DNA from 3 places in the Paenibacillus sanfengchensis genome. Region 3 is predicted to be linked to each of the others. Evidence: riboswitches for the same ligand, from Rfam matches in the RefSeq annotation. Region 3 holds a riboswitch; each other region holds the start of a gene.

Region 1 (10,349 bases), on a different contig from region 3:
TGATTTGCTATCACGGTGGAGTAAGCCGGCACAATGTAAACAAGCAACTTAAGGAACTTGTCGCAAGAAGAACATCCTCTTAACAGTTGAAGTTAACTGCAGGCTCTTACAAGATTTGATTTGGATTTTTGATTTATATAGGTTGAACTAAAGAATTGGCGTTGGGCAAGGATGTGATAGGGTTTCGGATATACGTTGCCAACATCCACATTTGTAGATATAAAGTCCCATCGTCGGAGTCTACATCATTAACGGGAAAATTTCCCGTTAATGTACCGCTCTTAGCTCCTCAACCGGATTTAGCTGGAAAAGCTCCATCTATTTCGCGGGCCTATTGCTGATATACACAATTTCAGGCGAATTAGCGGGAGGTTTTCCGGCTAACTCGCCTCTGCAGCCGCATATGTACCAAATTAACGGTAAGAATTCCCTTTAATTCGAACCAAACCATTAGTTGCAGGTCAAGAGTTTGAAGAGAGCTCTTTACACCGCTGTCTAATATGCAAATCAATAGTTCAACCTATATAGGATTAATAATATAATGGACCAGTAAGGGGTGGAATCATAATTCATTGAAAAGTCGATAAGCTATTGAAAAAACCAGTAGTACAGCAATTTTTTAAGTAGGTTCAATGCCGTCGAACCTATGGACAGCGCTTTCAAAAAAACGGTTGACGAGATGCGCTCCCATGATCTAAGATTTAAACAAAATCATAAAACCGATTTCATACGGCGTGTTACCGTTAAGATTTAATGGGCATAAGCCAAGAGAGGATAACCTGATTTTCTCAGGTTTCTTTTCTTGGCCTTTTTTATTGCCTCCGCCAATGCATACCGGAAACCGCCGGGCATAATACTAATTCATGTCATGTGTGAATCGGGATCAAGCTTACGGAGATGGAGCGGGAACCGCCTTCTTGAACCGTTTGGGATAGGAGAGATTTCATATGTTCGCAAAATGGAGAAAAAAAACTGCTGAGAGCAAGACGGTTGAGGTATTTGCACCGTTGACGGGCCGGGCCGTTCCCTTGACCGAGGTTCCGGATGAGGCCTTTGCCGGAGGGCATATGGGCCAGGGAATAGCTATCGTACCAACGGAAGGGGTGCTCATCGCACCGTTTGACGGGAAAGTGGCGCATGTGATTAAAACGAGCCATGCCGTCATGCTCGAAAACGAAGCGGGCCTGCAATTTCTGTTCCACCTTGGCATTAATACGGTTTCTTTGAAAGGAGTGGGATTTAAATCTCATGTTTCTGTGGGGGATCGCGTGAAAGCCGGTGACGTCCTGATCGAATTTGAACTCGACACCATTAGAGGAGCCGGCTTTCCTGTGATTTCACCGATTATCGTGACGAACGCCGGGGAGACGACAAACGGTTTGGAAATGGTCACCGGACCTGTGACGGCAGGCAGAGACCTCGTGCTGAAGGCAGTTTTGAAATCCTAAAATAAAGGGAAGGATGATTGCTTTATGCTGGCTTTTCTCCAAAAGATAGGGAAGTCATTAATGCTGCCCGTCGCCACCTTGCCGGCGGCGGCTATATTGCTTCGATTCGGGAGTATCGATTACATTAAAGACTTTCATATGGGGGAAGGGGTAGGAGGATTTATAAACACCTACATTGCCCCATTTCTGGCAGCCGGCGGAGGAACCATCTTTGATAACTTGCCTTTAATTTTTGCCGTAGGAGTAGCGATAGGCTTGGCGGGCGACGCGGTTGCGGCGCTTTCGGCCGTGATCGGTCAACTAATTTTGCTGAATGTTCTGGAGAGAGTTCCGGGCATTTTTCCGAAACTCATGGCTTCCCCCGATACGAAACTGAATATGGGGGTGCTTGGGGGAATATTGGTCGGCTGCATCGCCGCTTATCTTTACAAAAAGTATCATAATATCAAGCTGCCGGATTGGCTCGGCTTCTTTGGCGGAAAACGGTTTGTGCCTATGATTACCGCGCTGACCATGGTTGTGGTCGGCTTGATTTGCGGTCTGATATGGGGGCCGATTCAAAGTGCGCTCGACGTCTTCGGCAATTGGGTGACCGGACTCGGGGGGATCGGCTCGGCGGTTCATATTGTCGCCAATCGCCTGATTGTTCCTTTCGGTTTACATCACATTATCAACTCGATTGTCTGGTTTCAAATCGGCGATTTCACGAACGCGGCCGGAGAAGTGGTACACGGCGACCTGACCCGCTTCTTTGCGGGAGATAAAACCGCCGGAATGTTTATGACCGGATTCTTCCCCGTCATGATGTTCGGTCTTCCGGCGGCCGCCTTTGCCATCATCCATACCGCTAAACCGGAAAAACGCAAAACCGTGGCCTCGATTTTTATCGGCACAGCCTTTGCTTCGTTCCTCACGGGGATCACGGAACCGCTCGAATTCGCGTTTATGTTCGTAGCCCCTGTCCTGTACGGGGTGCATGTGGTGCTTTCGGGGCTTGCCGCCTACGTGACCTACGCGCTCGGGATGAAGCTCGGTTTTGGCTTCTCGGCCGGGTTTATCGACTACGCGATCAACTACCAGATTTCGACCAAGCCGCTGTTGTTGATTCCGGTAGGTCTGGGTTTTGCCCTCTTGTACTATGTACTTTTCAGGTTATTCATTGTTAAAATGGATTTGAAAACACCAGGCCGGGAGGACGAAGCTTTGGAATCGGAAATGGAGCAAAATACAACAACATCAGCAACCGGGGACAGCCGCGCCGCTAAAATTTTGACGCAGATCGGCGGGCCCTCCAATATTGAATCCGTAGATGCGTGCATTACCCGTCTGCGGTTGGTGGTGAAGGACGACAAGGCGGTCAACGATGCCGCATTGAAACAGCTGGGCGCCTCCGGGGTTATGAGACTCGGTAAGGGAGCGGTCCAGGTGGTCTTCGGACCGCAGTCCGAAGCGATCAAAGACGAAATCAAAAAAATGCTTTAACATGAAAAAGCGGGGAGAGGATCAATCTTCCCGCTTTTTCATGTTGTGAGGGGAATCACCTTTCTCCCGGCCTATTGGATTTACACTAAAATCAGGTCAATGAGGATCATTAAATCAGCCCAGGCCAGAACCGGGAGGGAATATATGAATAAAATCAAATACGTATTATATATTTGGCTTATCGCGCTAATGGTGTTGCCGGCTTGCGGCAAAATCGGTGATCCGGCGGCGGACGTGAAGGGAAGCGGACCGGTCAAGGAATTTACCGTTCAGGCCCAAAGTAGCGGTTATGACATTCAAGAGATCAAGGTCAAACAAGGGGACACCGTGAAGATCACCCTCAAGAATATGCAAGGCATGCATTCGCTGAAAATCAAAGGCTATAACAAGGAGGTCCGAGGCAACAAAACGATTACGTTTGTGGCGGATCGCGCCGGAACATTTGAGTATGCCTGCAATATTTCCTGCGGAAAGAATCATAAAGAAATGGTCGGTAAATTGATTGTGCAATAATCATTGGCCGCCAATAGTACGGTTTAATAAAAAAGCGCGGGTCGCTAAGGAAGAATCCTTGCAACCCACGCTTTTTGGTTTGCGTCGTTGGTTTGCATCGTTAGAAATGTCCCAGCTCTCTTTTGGCTTGATCGGACATCATAAGGGGAGACCAGCGGGGCTCCCAGACGAGGTCGATTTCGACGTCGGAGATCCCCTGTGCCATCAGGGTTTGTCTGACGCCTTCGATCATGGTGTCGTGCATCGGGCAGCCGGGGGTGGTCAGGGTCATCTGTACGTAAATACGGTCCGGCTCCTCCCGGATATCATAAACCAGGCCAAGGTCCACGATATTGACGCCCAGTTCGGGGTCAACGACGTCGGACAGCCACGCGCGGATTTGATCGATTCGGTTCATCATGAATAACCTCCTTAATTATCGTGAGAAAACGAGCCCGACAAGCGAAATATAACCTATGGAGACGAGCGAGAACAGCATGCCGGCAATCATCACGACCGGCTGGCTTTCCAAAGCCAGGCCCGCCATGACGGCCAGGGTGGTTGCGGCGATGCAAGCCAGTCCAATGCCGGCTTTTCGTTCATCCAGCAGATCGGCCATCACCGGTGTGCCGGGCTTGCCGACCATTTTCCCGTATTTATGCGTCCACCAAAGGAAAGGAACGATTTTTGAAGCATAGCAGAGCACCATAAACGAAACCCAGCCGCTTAAATAGGTCCATCCGATGATCAGTATCGTCTTTTCGGCTAACATTTGTTCGGGCGCAAAGAACAGTTTAATCATCAACGCCAGGGCAAATAGGGCAAAGATTTGATTGCCATGGACGGACCAGGCGATGCCGACCCCCGGGCTGCGCTTATGTCTTTTACTGCGAATTTGCCAAAGATGGACGTTATAGATCAACAATGCGGCTACGACCAGCGGCAGCGAAATGCGGGCCACCAGAGAATCGGCTCCCGTCAAAAATAGAACGGTACCGGACAGAACGCCCGCATTCCAAACCGTGAAGGTGATGTATTGAAGCCGGGTTTTGTAATCATGCGACAGGTAAAACATCGGCAGCAATTTATAGCTGAACCCGGTAATCAATGATCCGAACCAGCCCAGCGTTCCCAGCCAAATATGGGCGTGAAACAGGTTCTCGTGAGCGTCTCCCAACCAGCCTGTGCCGAAATCGATTCCCATGAGCATGCCGGTCAGTCCGGTGAGCAGCAGATAAAATACTGCACAAGCGGTGCTGAGCGTGATGGAGTTCCACTTGCCGGCCCTAAGCAGCGTAACTGCCAGATTTACGGAAAACATCAGGATTCCGGTAAAGGCCAGGGTGGCAAAGCCGGCGATCCATAAAATATCGCCCTGAATAAAACCGAACAGCAGTCCGAACAAACCTACCGTAAAGAACAGAAAGTGCAGGTAACCCAGACGTTCGCTAAAAACGATCGATTGCAGAATGACATGGATCAGCTGGTATACCGCCCCCATGGCAAGCATGGTGGCCCAACCGAGAACAAAAATATGCGTTTGAAACCATCCGGCCGGTCCGCGTATTCCGTCTCCCAGCCAGCCGGTCAGTGACAAGAGGGACGTAGCATGAAAAAGGATGAACCCGAAGATGGCGGTTGCGATGAAGAGGAAGGGAAGACGGGATACGCTCGACATGGTACTTGCCTCCTTACGCCTTGATGATATACACTTTGGCGGTTCCGTCCGTCTGTTCTTCCACCGTAAAGGTGCAGCCTAATGTGTTCAGTTCCTCGATCAAGAATACGGGCACCCGGTCATTATGAATATGGACCTCGTCCCCCGGGCGGCATTTGCCCAAGGCGGCCAGGGTGCGGACCATCGGTTGCGGCGGCTCCAGGCCGCGATTGTCCAGCTCTATCGTTTTGCGCTTGGCCTGGTCATCCGGCTCATCCGTCGGCAAATCCGCCGGACAGGAGGCTGCGGCTGGCGTCTGCGCCGCTCCGGGCTTCGGCGCATCCAGCCAATCCTTATTTTTTTTGCTGACAAACGTAGTAATCCAGTGATCTTTGTCTTCCTGCTGTTCGGATTTGCCGACAAAGCCTTTCATTTTGAGCAGCCCCAGAAGGGGAGTGGGTTTAAAAGTGGCATGCAGAACGAGAATATCGTCCTGTCCCAGCGTTTTAACGGTATCCATGATGATTTGGAACGGCTCCAGCTTGTTTCGCAGCTGCTCCCTTACATCCAGTTCAACTACTTTAGCTTCATTTCGGTTCATATCAATTCACCTCGATCTCATTATAAAAGTCCGGCAGGATAACCTTGTGATTTCTATCACATTGGTTTTGAATTAAAATCGTTGATTTTTGCGGACTAATGCGCCATGGCGGGTTCGTTCGTATCTTTGCCGTCCGCGGTTACCCGCAAGATCGCGGTTGCGCCTTTGGAGGCATGCTTCAATTGATGGCTTAAAATGGGGTAATCGCCTTCCTCCTCCACGGTAAACTCGACGACCGCCGAGCCGCCCGCGGGAATGAGCACCGTTTGCAGGCCATACATCCCGTTCTTGGGGTGCCCGTTCATATAGACAATATCAAACGTGGCGCCGACGACATGAAACGAGGAAACCTCGTTCGGTCCGGAGTTGGAGACGTACAGTCGGACCCGGTCGCCGACCTTGGCCAGCAGCGGATGATTTTTCAAGGAAAAATCATCTCCGTTGAACACCACATATTCCGGTTCCTCATGCAGAAAAGCCTCTTCGTCATGCTCCCTGTACCATTCGCTTTGGACGAGCGTATATTCCTTATCGATCAGCGAATCCGTCGCATAACCGTTTTTCGGCTCCACGATGATAAGGCCATGCATTCCGTTAGCGACGTGCATCAGAACGGGGCTTGTGCCGCAGTGGTACATAAACACCCCCGGCGTCGCCGCAGTATAGGTGAAGCTGCCCTTTTCATTCGGCATCACATCGATAAATTTCTTGCTGGGAGCCGCATGCACCGCGTGAAAATCCATCGAGTGGGGCATATTGGGGTCCAAATTCGACAAAGTGAACTGCAGCATATCCCCCTCTTTGACCCGGAGGACGGGACCCGGAACAGTGCCGTTGAAGGTCCAGGCGTTATATTCGACGCCTTCGGAAATCTCCACATTCGATACTTGGGCGGTGAGTTCGATATGAACGACCTGACCGTCGCGGCGGACCACCGGCTCGACCGGAGGCTGATCGAGAGTCTTTGCTTCCTGGGCGGGTTCGGCCTCTCGAACGGGCTGAGCGGAACCCGAAAACCAAACGGTCAACAGCACGAGGAGACTGGCCAGGACGAAAAAAGCGGGCTTTAGAAACTTCATGGATCGATTCCTCCTCTTATCCGATAAGTCAAGGGTACAAGGGAATTGAACACTCAATTGTGATATAAATCACATAAGTAAAAATAGTTCATTTGGCTACGACCAAAACCTTAATTATGCAATTTCAATATATGAAAAATTCACAATAGAAAAAGCATTTTGCGCGTACCCAGATCCTCACAATTTTAAGTTAAGACCACCGTATCTTGTTCTTTTACCAATCCAGTAAAACAGGGGAAGATGGTCCGGTTGTACAAATTTTAGACTTCAGTTATATTGATCTATAAGAAACAGGGGGGACGGCTATGGCATTTATGCTTGCGCAGCGGGCTTATCTGAAGCTATTTCTGATCACGAAAGTGGAACAGCGCAGGGGTTACGGCTATCAAATGCTGGAGGAATTGAAAGAAGAGTTCAAGCCGTTCGGCTACGTACCGCCGCAGAGCGAAATCTACCGGGCCCTCCACGAACTGGTGCAGGAAGGGATTCTATACAGGACCAAGCATTTGAAAGGCAATGACCCCAGCGTCGATTTTCAAGAGATCGTGCTGTACCATTTTACCGACGATGGAGCGGAAAAAGCCAAACTCTACAAAAAGCAGGTCAAAGCGGATCTTGACCGCTGCATCGGCATGCTGAACAAAGCGGTAGCGGATAACTTTAATTAATTTTAGTTGAAACTAGTAGATCCCGATAAGATTACTGTTGAATTATCCGGCGACATCCGTTAGTATTGAGTTCATACTTAAAACTGCATAATGTGGGAAGAGGTGCTTCAGCCGCGGCTGAAGCTTAAAAGGGAAGTCCGGTGAAACGCCGGCGCGGTCCCGCCACTGTAACGGAGGAGCCGTCATGCGAGAAATGGCCACTGATGTCGAAAGACACTGGGAAGGCAGCGTGATCGGCGATGACTCCGAAGCCAGGAGACCTGCCTTTTCCGGCAACACTGCTGTACCTACGGGAGATAGGGAGGTGTTAGAGATTCGATCCATCGGACAATTATACGAAGGTCTTCTTTAGCATTGCCTAAAGAGGGCCTTTTTGATTTCTTGCCGCATTTATTGCTATTTTCGAAAGACATATGTTGAGGAGGCTTATAATTATGGGTAAAATATCGAGCGGAAATTTGGGTTTCCCCAGAATCGGCAAACAGCGGGAATGGAAAAAAGCGATCGAAGCGTACTGGAGCGGAAAATTGGAGGAGGCGGAGCTTCACCGCCAGTTAGCCGAAATTCGCAGCGAACATTGGAAATTGCAAAAGGGGAAAGGGATCGATTGGATTCCGGTGGGGGATTTTTCCTACTATGATCAGGTTTTGGATACGGCCGTAATGTTCGGACTTGTGCCCGAACGCTTTGAATACAGCGGCGGACCTGTTCCGCTCGAAACATACTACGCGGTGGCCAGAGGCAGCAAAACCGCTGCTGCCAGCGAAATGACCAAATGGTTTAACACGAACTACCATTACATCGTCCCCGAGCTGGGAAACAGGGAGCCGGAGCTTACGGCGAATCTCCCGCTCCAAGCCTACCGTGAAGCCAAAGAGAAGCTGGGAATCGCCGGCAAGCCGGTCGTTCTCGGATTATATTCTTTTCTGAAGCTGTCCAAAGGCGCGTCCGGAAGTCTTCGGGAATGGAGCCAAAAGCTTTTGCCTTTGTACGTCACCGTTTTGCGCGAACTGGACCAGGAAGGTGCGGCATGGATTCAAGTCGATGAACCGGCGCTCGTTACTTTCGTATCGGATGAGGATTTGGCGCTGCTTCAGGAAATCTATAGTGCGATTTCGGCAGAGCTGCCGCAAGCCGGGATCTTGCTGCAAACGTATTTCGATGCCGTCGAACGGTACGAGGAGATTATTGCACTGCCGGTTCGCGGGATTGGCCTGGATTTCGTGCATGGGCGGGAAGGCAACTTGCAAGCCCTTCGGCAACACGGTTTCCCGGCCGGCAAGACGTTGGCTGCGGGAGTGGTGGACGGCCGCAACATTTGGCGGTCCGATCTGCCCGCGGTCCAGGATTTCATCGGCGAGATTGCGGGGCTGCTGTCTGCGGATTCCGATCTGATTGTCCAGCCTTCCTGCAGCCTGCTGCATGTGCCGGTTTCGGCCCAGGGAGAGGAGGGATTGCCGGAGGTGCTCAAGGATGCCCTGGCCTTCGCGGAAGAGAAGCTGGATGAAGTCGCGGCGTTGCATCAGGCGCTGCAAGGCGAAACCCCGGCCCTGCTGGCGGAAAGCCGTCAGGCCCTGGAACGCTTGAACGCGGACCCGTCGCGCAGCCGCAAAAACGTCCAGGAGGCGGTTCGAAGCATCGCGGAGCAGCCTTCCGAACGGATTAGTCCGTTTGAGGTACGTCGGGGGGAGCAGCAGCGCGTGTGGAACCTGCCGCTTCTTCCGACAACGACGATCGGAAGCTTTCCGCAAACCGCCGAAGTTCGTGCGGCCCGTCAAAAATGGCGCAAAGGCGAATGGACGGCCGAACGGTATGACGAATTCATTCGCGAAGAGATCCGCACCTGGATCGACATCCAGGAGGAAATCGGCCTGGACGTGCTGGTTCACGGCGAATTTGAGCGGACGGATATGGTTGAGTTTTTCGGGGAAAAGCTGCCTGGCTTTGCGTTCACCAAAGGAGGATGGGTCCAATCGTACGGCACCCGCTGCGTGAAGCCTCCGCTCATTTATGGCGACGTGGAATTCGATCGCCCGATGACGGTGAAGGAGACGGCTTTTGCCCAGTCCTTGACGAAGAAACCGGTCAAAGGCATGTTGACGGGTCCGGTGACGGTATTAAATTGGTCGTTTGTCCGCAGCGACTTGCCGCGGGAGACTGTAACCTACCAAATCGCCTTGGCGCTGCGTAAAGAAGTAGAGGCGTTGGAAGAAGCGGGCATAACGATGATTCAGGTTGACGAGCCTGCGCTGCGGGAAGGGTTCCCGCTAAAGCCGGCTGACCGTGAGGCCTATATCGATTGGGCGGTCAAGGCCTTCAAAATCACGACATCCTCGGTCCGTGACACTACGCAAATTCATACGCATATGTGTTATTGCGAGTTCCACGACATGATCGATGCGATTCGGGATCTGGATGCCGACGTGATCTCGATCGAGACGTCACGCAGCCACGGGGAGCTGATCCAGAGCTTCGAGGAGAATACGTATCCGCTCGGCATCGGGCTCGGCGTGTATGATATCCACAGTCCGCGGGTGCCTGCCGAAGAGGAAATGATGGCGATGGTCCGCAGGGCGCTGCAAGTCCTCGATCCGGAGCTGTTCTGGATCAATCCGGACTGCGGACTGAAAACCCGCGGGCGGGAAGAAACCGTCGCCGCTCTAAAAAATATGGTTTCGGCCGCCAAGCGCAGCCGGGAAGCGATCGGTTCGTCCGTTTCCGCCAAATAAATAGGGTTTGGCAAACAACATTTGACATAGTGGATATTCCTTTGTTACTATACTAAATATAGTACGAGAATATTAGTTAGCTAAAATAAACTTTTTGGAGGAAAACCGCTATGTCACATGTTTTGTTTATTAAAGCCAATAACCGCCCGGTCGAGCAATCGGCAACGGTCAAGCTGTATGAAAGCTTCCTGAA
Region 2 (10,349 bases), on a different contig from region 3:
CGCGCCCTGCTCCAGAGAAACAAACCTCCCAGCGCCAGATACGGAAGCAGGATGGCCGTATAGGACCATCCCCGCAGACTCAAGCTCCCCATGGTCCAGTACATGATCTGGTTCACGATCTCCTTGGACATCGCCGTCAGGAACGAGACGACGGCACCCAGGAAGGACTGCATGACCACACCTGACAGGATCAGATTTTCGATCGGGATTTTGCCGTTCTCCCGGGCCAGCCACATGACGATCCATAGCGTAGCCGCCCCGGTCAGAAAAGCGACGACCGGGAGGGTAAACACCCCGATGATCGAAAACTGCCACCCGAAAAAAATCAATACCGCCGCGCCCACAGCCGAACCGGAGGAAACCCCGAGGGTAAACGGCTCGGCAAGCGGATTGCGCAGCACGCCCTGAAACGCCGCACCCGCAACCGCCAGGGACGCCCCGACCAGCAGGCCGAGGAGCACGCGGGGCAGCCGGACTTGCATGACGATCTGCTCCGAAGCCGTATTCCAGGTCGGCTCGATCCAATGGCCGATGCCCGGAAGACGATGAAGCAGGATCTTCGCGATCTCGAGGATCGGCATTTTGACGGAGCCGAATCCCACACAGACCAGCAGGGTAAGAATCAGCAGCCCGAGGCCTATAAATCCGTAGCCTGCCAGTTTGGTCCTCACGGCTTAATCAAATCCGGATAAATCGCGTTCGCCACATCAATAAGCCCTTTGGTCACGCGCGGACCGGGTCGGCTCAACAAATTGTCGTCCAATCCGATAATGCGACCTTCCTTAATCGCGGTGATCTTATCCCAGCCTCCACGGCTCTTGATGATGTCGGCGAGCGTCCGGTTGTTCTCGTCAACGACGCTTTTGGCGTAAAGAATAACATCCGGATTCGCCTTAATAATGTTTTCCTCGTTGATTTCGCTCCAGCCGGTAATATCGGAAGCGACATTTTCCCCGCCGGCCAGCGTAATCATTTCATCCATAAATTCGCCCTTACCGACCGTCCATCCTGGCGAGAACTCGATATAGACCTTTTTCTTCTGATCGGCCGGCAGCTTGCCCACCGCTTCTTTTACCTTATCCAGTTCGGCCTGCATTTGGCCGGTTACCTCGCCGGCTTCCTTCTGACGGTCCGTAATTTGCCCGACCAACCGGATGTTCGCCATGACCTCTTCCATCGTTTTCGCGTTGGAACGTAACACTTTCAAACCGAGATCCGTCAGACTCTTCACCGTATCCTCGCCAACCAGGTTCCCCGCCAGCACCAGATCCGGCTGAGCCGCAACGACCGCTTCCACATTAACCTGGAAGCCGCCCATTCTCGGCTTGTCTTTTACGGCTTCCGGATAATCGTCATTGTCGGAAACGCCGACAATCTGCTCGTCCAGCCCCAAAGCGAACAGCCCTTCGGTTTCCGACGGTGCCAGAGACACGATGCGCTGCGGCGCCGATTCGAACGTAAATTCGCTGCCGTACCCGTCTTTTACCGTAAGCGGATAAGTCGTTTTCGGACTCTCTTGGTCCGCTGCGTTCGACGTATCCTTTGGCGTTTCCTGTTGCTGCTGAGCTTGTCCGCCATTGCCGTTCTCCGCGGCATTTTTACCGTTCGCCCCGCAGCCTGCGGTGACGAGCAACAGAATGGCCAGAAGCCAGATCCCCCAGATCTTGGTCCACTTTTTCATCTCTTTCGCTCCTTCTGTGTTCTGTAGTTCTTGACTGGTCTGCCTGACATAAAGCGAAACTTGATGTCTCTTCATGAAGAAAAACCCATCCTGCGGATGGGTTACGTCTACAAAGTTATAGCGGAGCCGTCATGTTCCTGTGCCGGAACGCTCGGGTCCGTCCTCTAAGCAGAACGTCATCCTTTCCTCGAAGGACCGTCTAACATTCCCGTGGGCAGGTCTCCTGACTTCCAGGTACCGACGAACGCCCGCCTTCCCGTCGTACTGTGGCGTAAGACAGTGGCATGCATGGGCGCGTCCCTGTATACAGTGGCGGGACCGTGCCGGACTTTCACCGGCTTCCCTTTTAACCCTGGGCTCGCAAAACAAGCGGGCTTCGGGACCGACGGGTACTTCTTATTCGCTTGAATCCAGGCGATCTATCTCTTTTGGATTATAGGGGAAAAGCCGTAAACTTACAATACGAAAGAGCGGCTCCGCTGTGCGGTTCGTCCAAGTATTCAGCTGGCTCGTGATAAGCCCCCAATCAGCTATGGCATACCCAGATGCTTCGCACAAAAGCCCCCTTCGTTACTTTGGCGAAGCCCTGAATTTGAAAACCCGCCCGCTCCAACTCGGGTTCCAGCTCTTCCGTGGATACGACCACCGAAATGTCGCTGAACCGGCGCAGGCTTGATAGCATCGCCCGCTTCTCTTCCAGGGGAAGAACGGAGCATAAATTGTAAGGCATATCTAAAATCGCCGCGTCAAAATGCCCGTCAATTTCATTCATATCACCGATACTGACAAGTTCTTCGTGCCGGTACCCGAAATGAGCCAGATTTACCCTCGCTCCGCGAATAGCGAGCGGATTAAGATCCCGTCCCACAATCTCGATCCCCATGGAAAGGGCTTCGATCAGAACGTTGCCCATCCCGCAGCAGGGATCGATCGCCCGTATTCCGGCCGTGGCAGGGACCGCGATATTAACCAGGCTCCGGGCCATAGCCGCGGAAAGCCCTGTCGAATAATTCCGGGGCTTATGTTTGTGTCTCTGCCAAATAGGGTCCGTGGGATGACAGACTCCTAGCCTCCATGATTCCCCGTCGTGTAAAAGACCGAACAGGATATCCGGCTGCCGCATCTCCGCCCTGCCCCGGATCCGGGCTCCCACTGTTCTCTCCAACTGACGCTGGTCCTCATAGCTGCGAGGGACTCCGTTTTTAATATATTTCACTTTAAAAGTCTTTCCCTTTAAGTCGATCTTCTCCGCAAGAGTGAGAATCCCCTCGAGGGAGCCGCACCTTCCCAATACTTTCATTTCCATGGAAATAAAAGGGCTCCGATTTGCTCCGATGGCAGTTCCGCTTTCCATAAAAAAATGAGCTCTGGGGGCATATCCGAACAAACTGTGAAGCTCAAGCCTGCATAGTTCGCTCTCGTTCTCATGACACGCGTAGGGGTAGATATAGCTATCGGGCTTCTCGTTCAAGTCCACGTTCCCGTCTCCTTCTTACTTTGCCTCGCTTAGAGCCGATCGTTTTCGGTCAAGCAAAAGACTTAGGTATTCTAAGCATTCACTGAACCATTGTAGCAGAAGAACGGGGCTTAACGAAGACGTTTCGGGAAGGGGCCTGGAGAAGGATCGCTCTGCTGCATCTCGGTTAACTGGGTCCAATAACGTTTGGGCATATGGGAAAGCCGGGCCCGGGGATTGCTTCTTTCCCGGACCGCCACCGTATCATAGAACTGCTTCCACAGCCTCCGGTAGGACTTCTCCTCGTCGTCCGGCTCGGGCAATATAAGCTCCTCCATGCAAAATAGTCCCACTCGATCAGCAGGTGGACCATCCTGCCGCTGCATCAATACTTGTCTATGCGTCTTGTCGTAAATCAGAAACGATTCACCCCGGTATCTATCGCAAAAATGGGGCGCCAGCAGCGGCAGCACCTGATTCTTCGGTTCAATAACGGCGACCAGAACATCGCCATATACCGCAAACCGGACGAATCCCATATATGCATGGCTCTCCGTCCTTAAATGTTTCACCGCCTTATGGAGCCGATGCACCGTATCTTCCGTCAGCATATCCATGACCGTACGTCCATATTGAAAGCCAAGCCGCAAAAAACGGTACAGCAGCAGTTCCTTATCGGACATGCATGTCAGGAAGCCGTTACGGATCAGTTCCTGCGCCGCCGGACAGATTTTGACACCGATTCCCTTGTAAACTCTGGCCGCCTTTACCGGATCGGTCTCCACCCATACGGCATCGAACAGAACATACAGATTATCTTCACTCGGCCGGATATCCACCGCTTCTTCCTTGCGGTCAAAGCTTTCAAACACACAGCTAAGAAAGCCGTCAAAGCTGCCATCATAAATGTACGCCGATTGGCGAGCCCAGTTCATGTTGCAGCCACTTCCGCCACCCTGCCTGCCGCGAGTTCTTCGTCGCTAAACAGCTTAAGCTGTTCCACCTGGGGCTGGGGTAAATATAAGGAGATTTCCTTTTGGGACAGCAGCGATCTTAAGATTGTGCTCTCCTTCACTTTCAATCCCTCAAGACGTCTGCCGGAGCATGTGATGAAATATTGGGCTCTCTTCAGTACTACCCCGAGCTTCTTCAATCCCGCGAAGTCCAGTTTTCCCGCCCGCCGCGCCGCAACGATCGCCTTGGCGCTCCGCACGCCGATCCCTGGAACCCGGAGCAACGTTTCATACGGTGCTTGATTGATCTCCACGGGGAATCGATCGATATGATTTACGGCCCAATGGCACTTGGGGTCCATAAACGGATTGAAATTCGGAGTTCTTTCATCCAGCAGTTCATGGGCTTCGAATCCGTAAAACCGCAGCAGCCAGTCAGCCTGGTAGAGCCGATGCTCCCGCAGAAGCGGCGGTTTACTGTCCAGCGCCGGGAGCAGCGAATGCTCCATCACCGGCGTGTAAGCGGAATAGTACACCCGCTTCAGCTCGTATTTGCGATACAACGCCTCGGTCAGAGTCAAAATCTTCAAATCGCTGTCCGGCGTTGCCCCCACGATCAACTGGGTGCTCTGGCCCCCCGGCACGAATTTCGGCGCATGCCGAAACTTTACCAAATCGGTGCTGTTCTCGCGGATGCCCTCCCGGATCGCCGACATCGGCCGGAGTATCGTCTCCTTGCTCTTATCCGGCGCAAGCTGCCGTAAGCTGGCTTGGGACGGAAGCTCAATGTTTACGCTCATCCTGTCGGCGAGCAGTCCCAGCCTGGAAATCAGCGCCGGATCCGCTCCAGGGATAGCCTTCACATGAATATATCCCGAGAACCCGTATTGATTCCGCAGCAGTTCCAATACCCGGATTAATCGTTCCGTAGTATAATCCGGATTCCTCATGATCCCCGAGCTTAAGAATAAACCTTCAATATAGTTACGGCGGTAAAAATTCATCGTAAGCTCCGCAAGCTCTTCCGGTGTGAACATAGCTCTGCGGGTGTCGTGGGAGCGGCGGTTTACGCAGTATTTGCAATCGAAAATGCAGCTGTTTGTCATCAGAACCTTCAACAAAGAGATGCAGCGCCCATCGGCGGCAAAGCTGTGGCAGATGCCCGAGGCAACGGTGTTCCCCTGCTTTCCGCTTTGCCCGGACCTCTCACTCCCGCTGGAGGAACAGGAAACATCGTATTTGGCGGAATCCGTCAAGATCGCAAGCTTCTCCAATACATCCATAAAACGATCCTCCCTTTTGATCATCATTATAATACGAACATCTGTTCTTGTAAATACAAAAAACCCCATTTTCTTGTAATGAAAATGTAAGATTCCTTTTAGAACCGATTAAGGGAAATCGATGGGAACAAAACGGAGCCCCGCCTATACTAAAAAGCTGTATAAAGCGATTGAATCGAAGAGGAGTTGAATTACGAATGAAGAAGAAATCGGGCCTGGCCGGTAAAATCATCCCAAAAACTTTGCTGCCGGTTCTAATAATCACCGCCGGCATATACGCCTGTTTCCCTGCGGCAGGCGCCGTATCGGCCATATCGGCAACATCGAACCCCGAACGTTCGGGGCACGCGGAGAAGAAGGGCGATGTGTCGGAATTCAAGCGTTACTTGGATGAACAGGTTCCTTTGCTGCAAAAAAAATACGGTGTTCCCGGAGTCTCGATCGGCGTGCTTGAGCATGGCAACACCGCCTATGCCCTACAGTACGGATTCGCGGACAAAACGGCCGGCCGGAAGCTGGACGAAAAATCGCGTTTTCAAGCGGGATCCATTTCCAAAAGCGTTACCGCCTGGGGGATTTTAAAGCTGGCGGAGGAGGGAAAATTATCATTGGATGACCCGGTCAGCAAGCATCTCGGAAACCGGACGATTCCAGGTGCGAAAGTCGTTTCGGAGGAAGTGACCCTCCGGCGTCTGTTAAGCCATACCGCGGGGCTTGCTCCGCATCCCGGTTATATGGGCGTCGAGCCGGGCCGGAAGCTCCCTGCGCCCGAGCAATCTCTCGCCGGAGCCGGCCTGTTCAACGATCCCGTGAAATTCGCCTTAGCTCCCGGCAAAGAAGCGGCATATTCGGGGGCGGGGTACACGATCCTTCAGATGGTGATTGAGGAGGTTTCGGGGCAGCCGTTCGAGGACTATATGAAAAATCGGGTGCTTCACCCGCTGGGGATGGATTCCAGCAGCTTCGGGCAAGAAGAGGAGGACAGACCGTTCTTAACCAAAGCTTACGGTTATTTCGGACAGGAGCTGCCGGCCTTCCGGTTCGCCGAGCGGGCTGCCGCAGGGCTAACGACCACGGCCGAGGACTTGATGAAGCTCATGCAGGCAAGCCTGGACACCTCGAAAAGCGGAGGAACCCCCTTGGGGCACGATGTTGTAAGTCCCGGTCTGGTGCGGGAAATGCAGAAACCGGTACTGGGCGAGAACGGGCTCGGTATTTTTTCACGCAGCCTGCCGGACGGTACCACCCTCTTGTACCACCCGGGGGACAATCGAGGTTGGCACGCCTTCTATGGCTTTATCCCGGAGTCTCAAAACGGCCTGGTCATCCTGACCAATAGCGAGAACGGCATCGACCTGCGGCAGGATTTGTATCATGCCTGGATCCGGTTTGAAACCGGGGCTCTGCCGGAAGGAGCGACCGCGCTGGCGCAAACGAGCTCCCTCCATCAATGGGGCGCCTATGGCCTCACAGCCGCGCTGGCGGTTTATCTTCTGCTTGCCGCCTGGCGCATTCGCAGCGGGCGCAGATTATTTGTGTTCAATCACCCCAAGCCGCCTTTTGTACGACTAACGATCCGTTTGATTGTTATATTGGTTCCAGGCACTCTGCTTTACCTTGGGGCCTACCGCTGGAGCGTCATCGGGCTGCAGAGCGGGCTGAAATTCATCGTCCTCGCCGTTTCCGCCTGGCTTGCCGGCCTGCTCATTTTCGGATTTTTCCCGAAGCTGCCCGCAAAAAAAGCAAAACAAGACTAATGCGGCCTATTAGCGCACTGACGTTGCATCAAACCCGCCGGAATCACGCCTAGCCGCCCGCATTAGCGGCTTTTAGGGGCGCTATTGCGGTCCGATTCGGCTCCGCGAGAATAATAGCAGTCAAAAAGGGCCTTATTCTCCCCTGTTGCGGGCTCCGAAATCAGGGTTTGGCCCGTTTTTTCCAAAATAAAGCCCTTAAACTGCTACTCCATACCTCCAGCCAAATTCGACAAAATAGCGCCGCAAAACGCCCCTATCTCCTGTCCGGATGCGGCTTCAATCAATATGGAAGCCGCATCCGGACAGGAGGCGGTACGAATTGAGCCTGGTCTCATAGTCCGGAGCGGCCGTCACGATCAAAAATTCCTCATTCCCGTACAACCGCTGGAGTTGGAACAGCTGTTCAGCCAATTGCTCGGGCGTACCGGCCAACCGCTGCCGGGGAAGCTGTCCGCCCCGGGCAGCCAGCTCGGCCTCGATCAGGTCCGCCATCGCGCGGGCCTCGCGTTCGGTGGGGGCGCAGATCGCTTGAACCGCGACGATCGTTTCCGGCTCCGCCCGTAAAACGGAGGGTCGAAACGCCTTCCGATAAACGCGCAGCGTTTCGATTCCGTCGCTTTCGCTCATAAACTGGCCGAACACGTACCCCGTCCCGAGCTCAGCCGCATAGCCGGCGCTTTTGACGTTCGTTCCCAGCATCCAAACGTCCGGCTGCCGGAGGGGAACAGGCCTCGCGGCCACCGGCCGGGACTCGTAGGTATAGCTGTCCTGCAGCAGTGCCAGCAGTTCCGCTACCGACTCGCGATACCGGGCCACATGCTGCAAAAAGTTACCGCTGAGCGCCATCGCCGTATGCGCGTCGCCGCCAGGCGCCCGGCCCAGCCCCAGATCGATGCGCCCCGGATAAAGCGCGGCCAGCATCCGGAACCACTCCGCCGCTTTCAGCGGGGCGTAATGCGGCAGCAGCAGCGCGCCGGAACCAAGCTTGATCCGGGTGGTTACCGCGCCGATATGGGCAAGCAGGACCTCCGGAGACGGACACGCCAAGCCGTCCATATTGTGATGCTCCGCCGCCCAATAGCGGCGATATCCCCACTCTTCCGCCCGCTGCGCCAGCAGGACTGCCTGCCGCAAGGCTTCCTCATCGCTGCAGCCTCCAAGCTTGGGAACCAGATCCAACACACTTAGGCGCAGCCGCCGCCATTGATTTTCCCGTTCCGCCAAGAACCTCACTCCCCGGTCAAAAGTATGGCTGGAGCTTCAATATTTCTCCAGTCCCGATCTTTGCTTGCGGGTTCCAGAAATCCGAATCCGGAACGAGCAGCGTGTGCAGCATAGATATAACACCGCCATGGGTGACGATGAGCAGCGGTGCGGACTGTCCTTTTTCCGTCAACTGCGTTGTCATAGTTACGAGTTCCCCGTAGATGCTGCGGACCCTGCTTTCAAACCCTGCCCAGGGTTCTCCCTCAGGGGGCGTCCATTCCTTCGGGTTATCCAGCCAGCGCCGATAGATCCCCTGACCTTTGAGCATGTCGTAGGTTTGCCCTTCCCAGGCTCCAAAATGCATCTCCCTTAACCGCCGTTCGTAAATCGCGCTCGCTACCATATCCGGACGAAGAAACCGCAGCGTGCTCCGGCACCGGTTCAAATCACTGCAGTACACGGCGGAAAACTCGACCCCGGCCAGCGTCTTCCGTAAGCCCGTCAGTCCGGAAGCGTCCCCGGGAAGCAGTTCCGTATCGCTCTGCCCCTGGTACCGGCGTTCCGCATTACAGGCCGTCGCGCCGTGGCGGATCAGCCACCATTCCATTTTTCTTTTCCCCCTTCTACTGCCAAAGCAAGAACAAGGCCCCGCTCCACCATAAGTTCAAAAAAACGGCCCCAAACACAAAACTGCCCGAGACGAAAAACATTAACCGCGCCGTTCTCGGGATATCCTCGGGCTCCAGTTCCCGCGTCTTGTCGCCCATATAGCTGCGGAACGAAGTTACGCCGTGGTAGGAGTTTTCCCCGCCGAGGCGTACGCCGAGCGCACCCGCGACCGCCGCTTCGGGATAGCCGCTGTTGGGGCTCGGATGGGAAGCGGCGTCCCGGCGGAAGATGCGCCAGGCTCGCCGCGCGTCCAAGCCCTGCACCCGGGCCGCGAAGACCAGCAGCAGCGCGGTCAGGCGGGCGGGAATGTAGTTGGCGATGTCGTCCAACCGGGCTGAAGCCCACCCGAGATCGAGGTACTTCTCGTTCTTGTAGCCGACCATCGAGTCGAGGGTGTTGACGGCCCGGTAAGCCATCGCCAACGGCGCTCCGCCGATCAGGGCGAAGAACAGCGGCGACACGACGGCGTCGACGATGTTCTCCGCCACCGTCTCCACCGCGCCGCGCACCACCTCGGGCGGCTCCAGATGCCCGGTGTCGCGGCCGACGATCATGCCGAGCGAACGCCGGGCCTCCGGCAGGTCACCGCGCCGCAGATGGCCGCACACCTCCATCCCGGCGTCCCGCAGGCCTTTCGCCGCGATGGTCGTCCAGACCAGCACGGCCTCCGCGGCAGCGGCCAGCCAAGGGCTGACCCCGGCCAGCAAGCGGAGCGCGGCCCAGGTCAAGACCAGACTGCCGCCGGCGACGACGAGCGGCAGCAAAATCCCCGCGGCCCGGTAGGCGCGGGGGTGAAAAAGGCGGCGGATCGCCGCCTCGACCCGCACGATCGCCTTCCCCATCCCGATCACGGGATGGGGAAGCCAGCGCGGGTCGCCCAGCAGCCGGTCCAGCGCGTACGCGGCCGGCAGCACCCACCACGCCGCCGTCACGGCCGCGGCTCCGCGGGGGCTGCCGCGGCGGCGCGCAGCGATTCGCGCACGGCGGCGTAAACCAGGCGGCCCACCGTGCCGCCCAGATCCGTCGCGGTACCGGCGTAGCTGTGCAGCAGCGGCCAATCCGGCCGCTGGCTTGCGCCGAGCACGACCGCGTCGGTCGTGGTGCCGGTGGCCGCAAGCCCGGTCTCGGCGTCGAGCACGCCGAGATCGCCGAGCGCGGCGGATTTGGCCTCGGTCGCCGTAATCACGGCGTTGACCATCGCCGCCGGCGTCAGCTTGCCGTCGACGGCAAGCATCAGGTTGATCGTTCCCGGCGTCCACGAGGCCGGGAACGTCGTCCGGCGGACGCCGGCGCGCGCCGCGTTCGAGACGCCCGCCGTCGCGCAGCAGAAAACGGCGAAATTCT
Region 3 (10,349 bases):
TTTTTCCACCACGGTCGGCGTCTGGTTCTGCATGATCTCCGTGCACAGGTTGGACGAATAGATCATGCCGTGCGCCCGGTTCGGGTTGGCGCGGTTGACGGTGTCGCGGTAGAACATATACGGCGTGCCCGTTTCGAGCTGGGACTTCATAATGCGCTTCATGATATCGATCGCAGGCATCGTGATTCGCGGAAGCGTCGGATGGTTGACGGCCTCCTCGTATTTTTCGCGGAACGAGCCTTTGCCGAACTCTTCGTCGTAGAAATCCTCCAGGCCGAGTGCACGGCCGTTCTCATCTTTCCAGCCCATCGTCTTCTTCACTTCATGCGGACAGAACAAATTCCATTCGCCGCGCTCTTCGACCATTTCCATGAACAGATCGGGCAGGCAAACGCCGTGGAACACGTCATGGGCGCGCATCCGCTCATCCCCGTTGTTCAGCTTGAGGTCGAGGAAAGCGAGAATATCTTTATGGAAAACGTCGAGATAGACCGCGATCGCGCCCTTGCGCGTACCGAGCTGATCGACGCTGACGGCGGTGTTGTTCAGCTGGCGAATCCAGGGGATGACGCCGGAACTGGTGTTTTTATGACCGCGGATGTCGGAGCCGCGGGCCCGCACCTTGCCCAGGTAGACGCCGATACCGCCGCCCATTTTGCTGAGCCGGGCCACGTCGGTGTTGGAATCGAAGATGCCTTCCAGCGAATCGTCGACGGTGTCGATAAAGCAGCTGGACAGCTGGCCGGCGACCTTTTTGCCCGCGTTGGACATCGTCGGCGTCGCGGCTGTCATGTAGATGTTGCTCATGGCCCAGTAAGCTTCTTTAACGAGCTCCATGCGCTTTTCCGCAGGCTCTTGGTGCATCAGGTACATGGCGATGATCATGTAACGTTCCTGCGGAAGTTCCATCGTCCGGCCTTCGAAGTCGGTGGCCAGGTAACGCTCGGCCAACGTCAGCAGTCCGATATAGTCGAACAGCAGGTCGCGGGACGGGTCGATCGTCTCGCCCAGTTCCTCAATTTGCTCTTTGGTGTAGCACTCCAACAGCTCCTCGCGGTAGATGCCGGTTTTGCACAGCTCGACGATCAGGTGATGGAACGATCCGTATGGCTCTTCCGGATACGCTTTATAGCGGCGGTTGACGGCCGCTTTTTTGTAGAGCGAGGTCAGCAGCGCGCGGGCGGCTGCGAATTTCCACTCCGGCTCTTCTTTTGTCACAAGTTCGAGCGCCGACATGGTGAACGCGTTGCTGATTTCTTCGCCGGTGACTTCGTCGCGTCTCAGTTTGGCGTTGACGCCGCGCAAAAGACGCTCCTTGTCCAAGGTATGTAGTTCGTGCAGAATGCGATCGGCGTAGACGCCCAGGCGTTCGCTGTCAAACGCGAGCTGGCGGTTGTTGGGTTTATTTACGAGCAGTGGCATGAGTAAATTCCTCGCTTTCTGAGCATGGGTTGTTGCCCGGATCGGATCTCTCCGTCAGGCATTAAATCTACAAATTTTAATTCTAAAATTGAAAATATTCAGGAGAAAAGGGGCGCCCTGGAAAGGACGCCGTTGGCACTATTTTGAAAAGGTCTATAAAAATTATCACAGACCATAAATTATACTAGAAACTTAATAAGCTAGAAAGAGAAAGTTGGTTCCCAGAGCACCGCTTTTCCGGAAGCAAGACTTTGCGGAATGTCGATCAGTCTCTGGTTCGAGCTGCCCCGGTATAGCAGGGAGGGGTCGCGCAGTTCCTCGACAAAGCGCCCGTCTACCAACACCTGGCAGCGTTCCAGCAGGCGGAATTCGGGCGACCCGGCCTCCGCGTGCTCCGGCGAGGTCAATTCCTCATAGGTATAGCCGCTGTAAATCCAGATCGGGACCGGGCCGGCTTCCCCGCGGAGACGGTCGACAAACGCGCCGACTTCCGTCGCGGAGAAAAACGGATCCCCGCCCAGAAGGCTTACCCCGCTCAGCAGCGGGTTGTTTGCAATATCGGCGATGATCTCCGCCTCCCGTTCGGGCGTCAGCGGCTCGCCGTAATTGAAGTTCCAGGTGGCTGCGCTGAAGCAGCCTTTGCAGTAATGGCGGCAGCCGCTGATAAAGATGGCGGCGCGGAGGCCTTCGCCTTCATTGATGGATTCCGGGTAGTAGCCGCAGATGTTCATGCGTCGTGCTTGACCCGGTCCCGGACCTCCGCCTGTTTGGCCGCGTTAAAGCGGGTTTGGAAGTCGCCGGTCAAATAGCCGGTGACGCGGCGCAGGCGGCGGATATGGACATCGTTCTCGTGACTGCCGCAGGAAGGGCAGTTCGCGCCGATAATCCCTTCAAAACCGCAGGCGGAGCAGCGGTCGATCGGATGGTTGATGCTGAAATAGCTGACCTGCTGCGAAAGCGCGTATTGGACGATCTTCAGGAACGCCGCCGGATTGCTGCGGGCGTTGCCGTTCAATTCGATATAGGAGATCGCTCCGGCGTTGCACAGGCCGTGGAACTGCGCTTCGAGCTCGATTTTTTTGGCGGCGCTGAGTTTGTAATACACCGGAATGTGGAAGGAGTTCGTATAATACTCGCGTTCCACAACGCCCGGCACAGTACCGTAAAAGGCGCGGTCGCGTTTCGTGAACTTCCCGGACAGCCCCTCCGCCGGGGTGGCGAACAGGGTGATGTTCAGGTTGTGAACTTCACTCATCCGGTCGCAGTAGTCGCGCATGTAGGCGATCAAATCGTAAGCTTTTTTGTAGACCGCTTCATCCTCGCCATGGTGCTTGCCGTACATCGCCTTCATGCACTCCGCAAGACCGATGAAGCCGAGGGAAAGGCTGCCGTGCTTCAGCAGTTCTCCGACCGCGTCATCCGGACCGAGCTGTTCGCCGCCTTCCCATACCCCTTCACGCATCATAAAGTCCGAGGCTTTGGCTTTTTGGGCGGACTGGATCTGGAAGCGGTGCAGCAGGCCTTCCAGAGCAATGTCCAGGTAGTGGTCCAGCTCCCGGTAGAATCCGCGCTCATCGGCTTCCTTCCGCCGGCCCAGCGCGATCCCGTGCTCCAGTCCGAGCTTGACGAGATTCAGCGTATTAAAGGAAAGATTACCTTTGCCGGACAGGCGGTTCCGGCCGAACCGGTCGCTCAGCACGCGCGTGCGGCAGCCCATAGTGGCGAATTCAGTATCCGGATTCTGCGGATCGTAATGCATCAGATTCAGCGGTGCGTCCAGATTGGCGAAGTTCGGATAGAGCCGCTTGGCCGAGCATTCGGCCGCCATCAGGAACAGCTCGTAATTCGGTTCGCCCGGATTCTGGTTGATGCCCTGTTTACACTTGAAGATTTGGATCGGAAAAATCGGCGTCTCCCCGCTGCCGAGTCCCCGCATTGTCGCGGACAGCAGCGAACGGATAACGAGCTGGCCTTCCGGCGAAGTGCAGGTGCCGTAGTTGATGCTGGTGAACGGGATTTGCCCGCCCGCGCGGCTCGACATCGTATTGAGATTGTGGATCAGACTTTCCGCGCCCTGGAGCGTTTCGGTTTCGGTTTCTTTTAACGCGTATCGGAAAGATTTCGGGAACCGCTCCCGGAGATCGCTGCGGCTCATGGTCACCTCACCGCCGAGGTCGGCGGCCGGATCGCCTTCTTCCAAATAATCCAGCCCTTTGCGGAAGTATTTGGCGAAGGACTTGGCCACATAAGGGGCCAGGTCAAAATCGAGCATGTTGGCGGAGACGCCGCCGTATTGGCTGTTTTGCTGCGACTGGAAAATAATCGCGACGAGCGCCATCGCCGTCATGATCGAATTCGGCGGTCTGACACTGCCGTTGCCGGTATTGAAGCCCTCACGGAGCAGTTTGGCAAACGGGATAAAAATGCAGTTCGTCGTGCCGATGGCGTATTGATCGAGGTCGTGCACATAGACCACATTATCTTGGATCGCTTGAACGAGCCGCGCAGGCATCACGAAATGGTTGGCGTACCATTTGGCGTATTCGCTGCCGAACTTGCTCATTTTGCCCGAGAAGCTTTCCCCGTTCAAATTGGCGTTTTCGCGCAGGACTTCCAAATTGGAGCTGGATACGATTTCCTCGCCCAGATTAATAACTTCATCCAGCATTTGTTCCTTGGAGGTACCTTTATTTGTATTTGTAGTGAAATGGTTGAGCAGTGCCATGATAAAATCTCCTTCCGATTCACAATTAGAAATAAAAAAGCATTTCCACCCCCAAAGAGGTCGAAAATGCCCGGTTGCGCTCTTTGAAAACAGCACGTCGCCTTTGCGGCGCGCCAGAATGACTTATATGTATGGCGGCAAGCGGACACCTTGGCCTGTACCTCGCAGGGCTACTCGGGTGCCATCCAGACGGGCAGGTCTCCTGGCTTCCGGACCTTCCGGCTCCTTCCCGCGGACAATGGCGTCTGCAGTGGCATATGCCGGAGGATGCTGATCTATAGCTAGTGAGACCCGGGGGATCGCACTCTCTATAAAGCTTCCGGTTACAGTGGCGGGACCGCAGCGGATTTGCACCGCACTTCCCTATTAAGCCCCGGCATCGTGCTTGTGCCGGTTCACCCGTCTGTACACTATATTTGGTTGATGTTGTATCATAATAACCCAATATATTGTGTTTGTAAACGGGCGGATAACAGAATTTGAATTTGAAAAACAGCTGAAAAACAGTCGAAAGCAATCAGGATGCGGGGAATCGGGGACGAAAAAAAATAGTAGATTTTGAGGCAAGATTGTGGCGATGATGAGGTAAGCGTTTGCTAGTTTGGGAGGGGAGTAAGCGGGGGCGGAGGGGAGTCCGTTGTCTGCTTGCGGTGGGTTGTTTCGGGTGGAGGTGCACTAACGCGTAACGGAAATAATAGCCACTACTGTGTCCGATAAAAATGGAGACCGGCCGTTTTGGCGCAAATAGCGGTTATAGTTTGCGTTAGATAAAATCGGAGGTTCGATTGCCCACCGCAGAGCGAGTCTTTATCACAAGCGACGGACCTTTCGACCTTTACCGATTGAATTCCGGGTCCCGAACTTGTTACAATAAATAAAAAATCCGGTTAGCGGAACAACGGGAGGTTGTCACATGGCGATCGCGGAAGTTACGGTCATTCCGATCGGTACAGGTTCCACCAGTCTGAGTTCATATGTTGCCGAGCTGCAGCGGGTACTTGAAAAGCAGGAAGGAGTCCAATGCACCCTGACTTCGATGAGTACGATTATCGAGGGGCCGCTCGATCGAATTTTTACGGCGATTCGGGCGATCCATGAGGCTCCGTTTCAATCCGGGGCCCAGCGCGTTTCCACTTCGGTTAAAATCGATGACCGGCGGGACAAAGAGAGCTCCTCGGAGCAGAAGCTGCGGTCTGTGCAGGATAAACTCGGTTCATCCTAACCCTGTTGCAGCCAAGCAAATGGTTGGTTTAATTACCAGACATTGGCCCTTGCAATATTTTTAAAACGGAGTATAATAATTTTTGTTTCACTTTACCAAGTGATTCTGCTGGTGTAGCTCAGGGGTAGAGCAACGCACTCGTAATGCGTAGGTCGGGGGTTCAATTCCCTTCACCAGCATCTTTCATAACTCAAGCACAGCGCGGCTTCCGAGGTTTTCGGGGGGGGGCGCGTTTTTTTTTTGCGTGAAAAGACAAACTTCAAATATTCTTCTAACGGTTTAAAATCCTATCAAGTTCTCAAGTTCTCTTTATGATGGGATTCATTCCGGAGGGAACTGTCTTACGGATTAAATACTTGAAACTATCAACCTTCGTGGCTGATAATAGGTATAGGTAGAATTATTTTCCAAAGGGGAGCTATTGATGAAGAAGAATTTCATAACGGGCGCGGTGTCTGGTTTGGTTGTTGGTGCGCTGCTTTTCGGAGGAGTTCCGACTTTTGCCGCGGCAGTTAAATCGATCATGGGCGCGAAGGTAACGGGAGTCTATGCGGTTGAGCAGGACGGCAAGATGATCGCTGAAGCGGCGGTTATCAACGGTTCTACATACGCTCCGGTGCGGGCAATCGCGGAAGCTACGGGGACCTCGCTCGATGTAAAGGGGAAGACGATCGTATTGGAAGGAACAGGAGGCACAACGGCTCCGGCTCCTGCGCAAGAGGGGAGTGCGTTAACTCCGGAGGCTAAATGGACCAATCAAATAAACAAGCTTACAGAGGAAATTAACGGCTTAAATGTAAAAATTAATGCCGAAAAAGAAGCTATAAAGGGTTACGAAGAACGGATCAAGGCCGAAGAAGCCGCCAAGGTTAAATTACCTGGCGGAGTCGAAGCGATCGAAGCGAACATTGCGGAAAGCCAGCATCTCATCGATAAGTACCGGGAGAAGATAAATGCAGCCAACGCACAAATCGCGGAGCTGCAGAAGAAGATCGACGCGAGCAAGAAATAAACTAGACGCACAAACCGAAAGGGCCCGCAACTGCGCGGGCTCTTTTGGTTGTGTGACTAACCGGAGAGGGTTCTTTCGCACTCTTGACCTGCAACTAATGGTTTGGTTCGAATTAAAGGGAATTCTTCCCGTTAATTTGGTACGTATACGGCTGCAGAGGGAAATTAGCTGGAAAAACTCCCGCTAATTCGCCTGAAATTGTGTATATCGGCAATAGGGCCGCGAAATAGATGGAGCTTTTCCAGCTAAATCCGATCCAAGAGCCAAGAGCGGTACATTAACAGGAGATTTTCCCGTTAATGATGTGGACTCCGGCGGTGGGGCTTTATATTGACATTGTGGATATTGGCAACGTATCTCCGAAACCAGTTCACATTCTTGCCCAACGCCAGTTCTTTAGTTCAACCTATACAAAACGAATTTCAAAAAATGAAATCATCGTCCGTTAAAGGCTCTACATTCAAAGCCCGGACATAGCCATTGCCTTTCTTGGAGAAGAAATCATGTTGTTTAGTATGGGTACTGATGCCGTTGAACACTATCGGATTGACTTCTTCATCTTCAAATAAGGGGTCGAAACCAAGGTTCATCATTGCCTTGTTAGCGTTGTACCGCAAGAAAACTTTAACATCGTCCACTAAATTGATTGAAGTATATATCTCCTCGGTGTACTGCTCTTCATTATCGTGCAAGAAATGCAGTAACGTTACCAGGGAGTTGTACACTTCCTGTTGTTCTTCCTCGTTCAGTTCAGAGTAAATTTCCTGGGCCAATACCCCGACATAAACACCGTGAATGCTTTCATCACGCAATATTAGGTCGATAATCTCTCCGCTGCATGTAAGTTTTCCTTGACCCGCCAAATAGAGCGGGTAGAAAAATCCGCTGTAAAACAAATAACTTTCCAGCAACACAGATGAGGCCATGGCGAAATAAAGATCTTTTTTAGTATTGATGTTGTTATAGTATTGCTGAATCGTTTGCGCTTTAGTTTGGAGATGCTTATTTTCTTCCACCCAGCGGAATACACTATCAATTTCTTCCGTGGAAGCCAGAGTTGTAAAAATACTGCTGTACGATTTAGCATGGATTTGTTCCATCATGGCCATGAACCCCAGTACAGCCTTGCGCTGCAAACCGTCCACATGCTCCAAGATCTGCGGCATGCCTACGCCACCCTGGATGGTATCAAGCAAAGTTAAGCCGCCCAACACCTTCATATAAGCTTCTTTTTCTTGATTACTGAGTGTCATCCAGGTCATTTTGTCGTCGGACAAAGGGATTTCATCATCTGTCCAAAATTGCATTATATTTTGATTCCAAAACATAAGCGTGAAGTCATCATCTGGGCGGTTCCAATTGACCGCTTGAATTCCTGGCATTGGATAATCTCCCCTTCTTTGTGATAGAGCTGAAACTAATTAACCGATAAGTCAACTGCTTTAGGTATTAGACCGAGCAGGTTAGGCATTCTTCCACGGACAGCTTTTTGGTACGCGTATAGTACAGCGATTTTAAACCTTTATGTGCAGCATACAGATAGCAACGTGCCAGCTGTCGGGTAGTAACATCACTGTTAACATGTAGAACCGTCGAAATTCCCTGGTCTATGTGAGGTTGAATTTCTGCAATCAAATCTATGACCTTGAATTGATCCATTTGATACGCCGACTTATAGAAGAAGATATTATCCTTTTGCAGGTAAGGCATTGGATAATAGGTTGTGGAGTTAGCGTATGTGCGTGTTTCAACTTGCTCTACGATAGGCATAACGCTGGATGTCGCATTTTGGATATAGGAAATGCTGGCGGTTGGTGCAATGGCCAAACGGTAAGCATGGTACAAGCCGTTTTTCATTACGTTCTCTTTCAGCGTACTCCAATCTTCCGGTCCCGGTATATCAATCCCGGCGAACAGTTCCCGCACTCGTGGTGTTGTCGGCCGGTAGTCCGTTCGGAGATAACGTTCAAAATATACCCCTGTTGCGTATTCTGACTCTTCAAATCCGTAAAAACGTTGTCCAGTTGCCTTGGCAATCTCCATACTTTTCTCCAGTGAATGATAGTTCATGATCATGAAGAAGGTTCGCACAAAATCTCTGGCTTCCTGGCTCTCATACGCGATTTTGTTCTTCGCAAAGAAACCATGCAGGTTCATCGCGCCGAGACCCACCGAATGCATTTCACGATTTGCCTTGGCAACACCCGGCGCATTCTCTACATGGGTCATATCGCTGACTGCGGTCAGCGCGATCATCCCCTCGTGAACGGATTCCTTGATTTTTTTGTGTTCCATGACATTTGCAATATTCAAGGAAGCCAGATTGCAACTTATATCTCTGCGTATGGTGTCTGGCTGACCATAATCCGCAATTTCGGACGTCTCCTGAAGCTGAAAAATCTCGGTACACAGATTCGACATCTTAATTTGACCCACATTTTTGAGAGCATGTGCCTGATTTGCGTTGCTCTTGTTAACAATATACGGATAACCGGATTCAAGCTGGGTCATTGCGATTTTCGTTAACATGTCGCGGGCGCTCATCACTGCTTTTTTGGTAACACGGTCATCAGCGACCAGCGTATCGTACATGGTATCAAGGTCCATGTCGTCAAGATGCATGCCATACGCCTTGTATACACTATAAGGCGCAAAAACGTACATTGGCTCATTGTGTTGCGCTAATTGATAAAAACGGTTTGGAACAATCAGACCGATAGAGAGGGTCTTCAGTCGAATTCTCTCGTCAGCGTTAATTTTTTTACTATCAAGGAACTCTATAACATCCCATCCGAAAATATTATAGTAGGCTGCACCCGAGCCTTTGCGCTGGCCCATCTGATCCGCGTAGGAGAAACTGTCTTCCATCAACTTAAGGACAGGCATAATTCCTTTTGCCGCCCCTTCGACACCTTTGATTGCTTCTCCGCGGGCCCGCAGTTTAGATAGATTGACCGCTACACCGCCACCAATTTTGGATAACTGCATGCATGTGTTTAAGACATAATTGATCGAATTTAGCGAATCGTCCATTTCAAGCAGGAAGCAGGACACCATTTCTCCACGGCGGCTTTTTCCGGCATTAAGAAAGGTCGGGGTTGCGGGCTGTAGCCGCTGTTCCATCATCGCTCGTGCGAGTATACGGGCTGTGTCACCGTCACCACGTCCCAAATGGAGAGCTACAGCCGCTACCCGATCCGGATAATGCTCAAGGTACAACTTACGATCATTACTCTTCAGTGCATAGTCGGTATAAAATTTGGATACCGCCATGTAGGAAGGGAACTTGAAGTTATAGCTATGAGTGATATTAAACAATTCTAAAATTTCTTCGGAGGAATAGTTTTTATAAAAATCTTCATAAAAGTCATTTTCAATCATATACCGTACTTGTTCTTCAAAATTGGCAAATTCCAGACTTCTGGTTGCCACTTCCTTCATAAATTCATCTACTGCTTCCAGGTCTTTTTCTAACTGAAAAAAACCGTCAGAATCCCGTTTCATTAACATGTTGTTCAATTCAATATGTCGCAATTCGATTTACCTCCTGTTTGAAGCGCTCTACATCGGTCGAAGTCCCGGATAACTCAAATTTACTGAGGATGGGGACATGATACAGATCCGAGATCAAGTCTGCGCTTTTTGCAAATTTTTCCCCCCAGTTACGATTGCCGCTGGCAGCCACACCAACAAGATGGTCAGCATTGTGCTGCAAAAAGGAAGATACCTTGTTCGGTATCTGGCCAAATCCTGTTGTATATGTAATGAGTACATAGGGTTCATTTATCGTCATTTGATCTTCAATTTGAACCGCCGGGAGTTTAAGCTTGGATATAAATCTTTTTACGTTGCCGGTCTTCGAATCATAGGCAATTAGCATCGTAGGGTCCTCCTTAAATTCTATAAAATAAAGTAGAACACTATATTTAGTCGACTTCATCCATTTTATAACTATATATAGAATTGTC

The links. A riboswitch is a leader RNA that binds a small molecule or an ion and turns the genes downstream of it on or off. The one in region 3 is predicted to bind cobalamin.
Region 1: linked by a shared signal. The riboswitch ahead of metE (5-methyltetrahydropteroyltriglutamate--homocysteine S-methyltransferase) and the one ahead of V4U84_RS15125 (anaerobic ribonucleoside triphosphate reductase) in region 3 are both predicted to bind cobalamin.
Region 2: linked by a shared signal. The riboswitch ahead of V4U84_RS07490 (ABC transporter substrate-binding protein) and the one ahead of V4U84_RS15125 (anaerobic ribonucleoside triphosphate reductase) in region 3 are both predicted to bind cobalamin.

The regions. Positions count from the first base shown of each region.
Region 1 covers NZ_JBAGJC010000001.1:141,572-151,920, reverse strand. The annotation lists gene V4U84_RS00690 (MBL fold metallo-hydrolase) at 1-83, shown strand, start outside; gene V4U84_RS00685 (PTS sugar transporter subunit IIA) at 948-1,448, shown strand; gene nagE (N-acetylglucosamine-specific PTS transporter subunit IIBC) at 1,473-2,930, shown strand; gene V4U84_RS00675 (cupredoxin domain-containing protein) at 3,075-3,443, shown strand; gene V4U84_RS00670 (metal-sulfur cluster assembly factor) at 3,544-3,840, opposite strand; gene V4U84_RS00665 (hypothetical protein) at 3,859-5,100, opposite strand; gene V4U84_RS00660 (DUF2249 domain-containing protein) at 5,114-5,680, opposite strand; gene V4U84_RS00655 (multicopper oxidase domain-containing protein) at 5,776-6,759, opposite strand; gene V4U84_RS00650 (helix-turn-helix transcriptional regulator) at 7,065-7,427, shown strand; cobalamin riboswitch at 7,511-7,709, shown strand; gene metE (5-methyltetrahydropteroyltriglutamate--homocysteine S-methyltransferase) at 7,862-10,156, shown strand; gene V4U84_RS00640 (FMN-dependent NADH-azoreductase) at 10,267-10,349, shown strand, end outside.
Region 2 covers NZ_JBAGJC010000003.1:277,572-287,920, forward strand. The annotation lists gene V4U84_RS07485 (FecCD family ABC transporter permease) at 1-671, opposite strand, end outside; gene V4U84_RS07490 (ABC transporter substrate-binding protein) at 668-1,681, opposite strand; cobalamin riboswitch at 1,878-2,083, opposite strand; gene V4U84_RS07495 (TRM11 family SAM-dependent methyltransferase) at 2,208-3,158, opposite strand; gene V4U84_RS07500 (TIGR03915 family putative DNA repair protein) at 3,269-4,072, opposite strand; gene V4U84_RS07505 (putative DNA modification/repair radical SAM protein) at 4,069-5,373, opposite strand; gene V4U84_RS07510 (serine hydrolase domain-containing protein) at 5,571-7,130, shown strand; gene V4U84_RS07515 (MsnO8 family LLM class oxidoreductase) at 7,407-8,354, opposite strand; gene V4U84_RS07520 (histidine phosphatase family protein) at 8,371-8,943, opposite strand; gene cbiB (adenosylcobinamide-phosphate synthase CbiB) at 8,960-9,937, opposite strand; gene V4U84_RS07530 (adenosylcobinamide amidohydrolase) at 9,934-10,349, opposite strand, start outside.
Region 3 covers NZ_JBAGJC010000006.1:156,407-166,755, reverse strand. The annotation lists gene V4U84_RS15135 (ribonucleoside-diphosphate reductase subunit alpha) at 1-1,365, opposite strand, end outside; gene nrdG (anaerobic ribonucleoside-triphosphate reductase activating protein) at 1,623-2,153, opposite strand; gene V4U84_RS15125 (anaerobic ribonucleoside triphosphate reductase) at 2,150-4,090, opposite strand; cobalamin riboswitch at 4,323-4,565, opposite strand; gene V4U84_RS15120 (MTH1187 family thiamine-binding protein) at 5,061-5,369, shown strand; tRNA gene V4U84_RS15115 (tRNA-Thr) at 5,477-5,548, shown strand; gene V4U84_RS15110 (hypothetical protein) at 5,794-6,381, shown strand; gene nrdF (class 1b ribonucleoside-diphosphate reductase subunit beta) at 6,804-7,763, opposite strand; gene nrdE (class 1b ribonucleoside-diphosphate reductase subunit alpha) at 7,831-9,915, opposite strand; gene nrdI (class Ib ribonucleoside-diphosphate reductase assembly flavoprotein NrdI) at 9,902-10,261, opposite strand.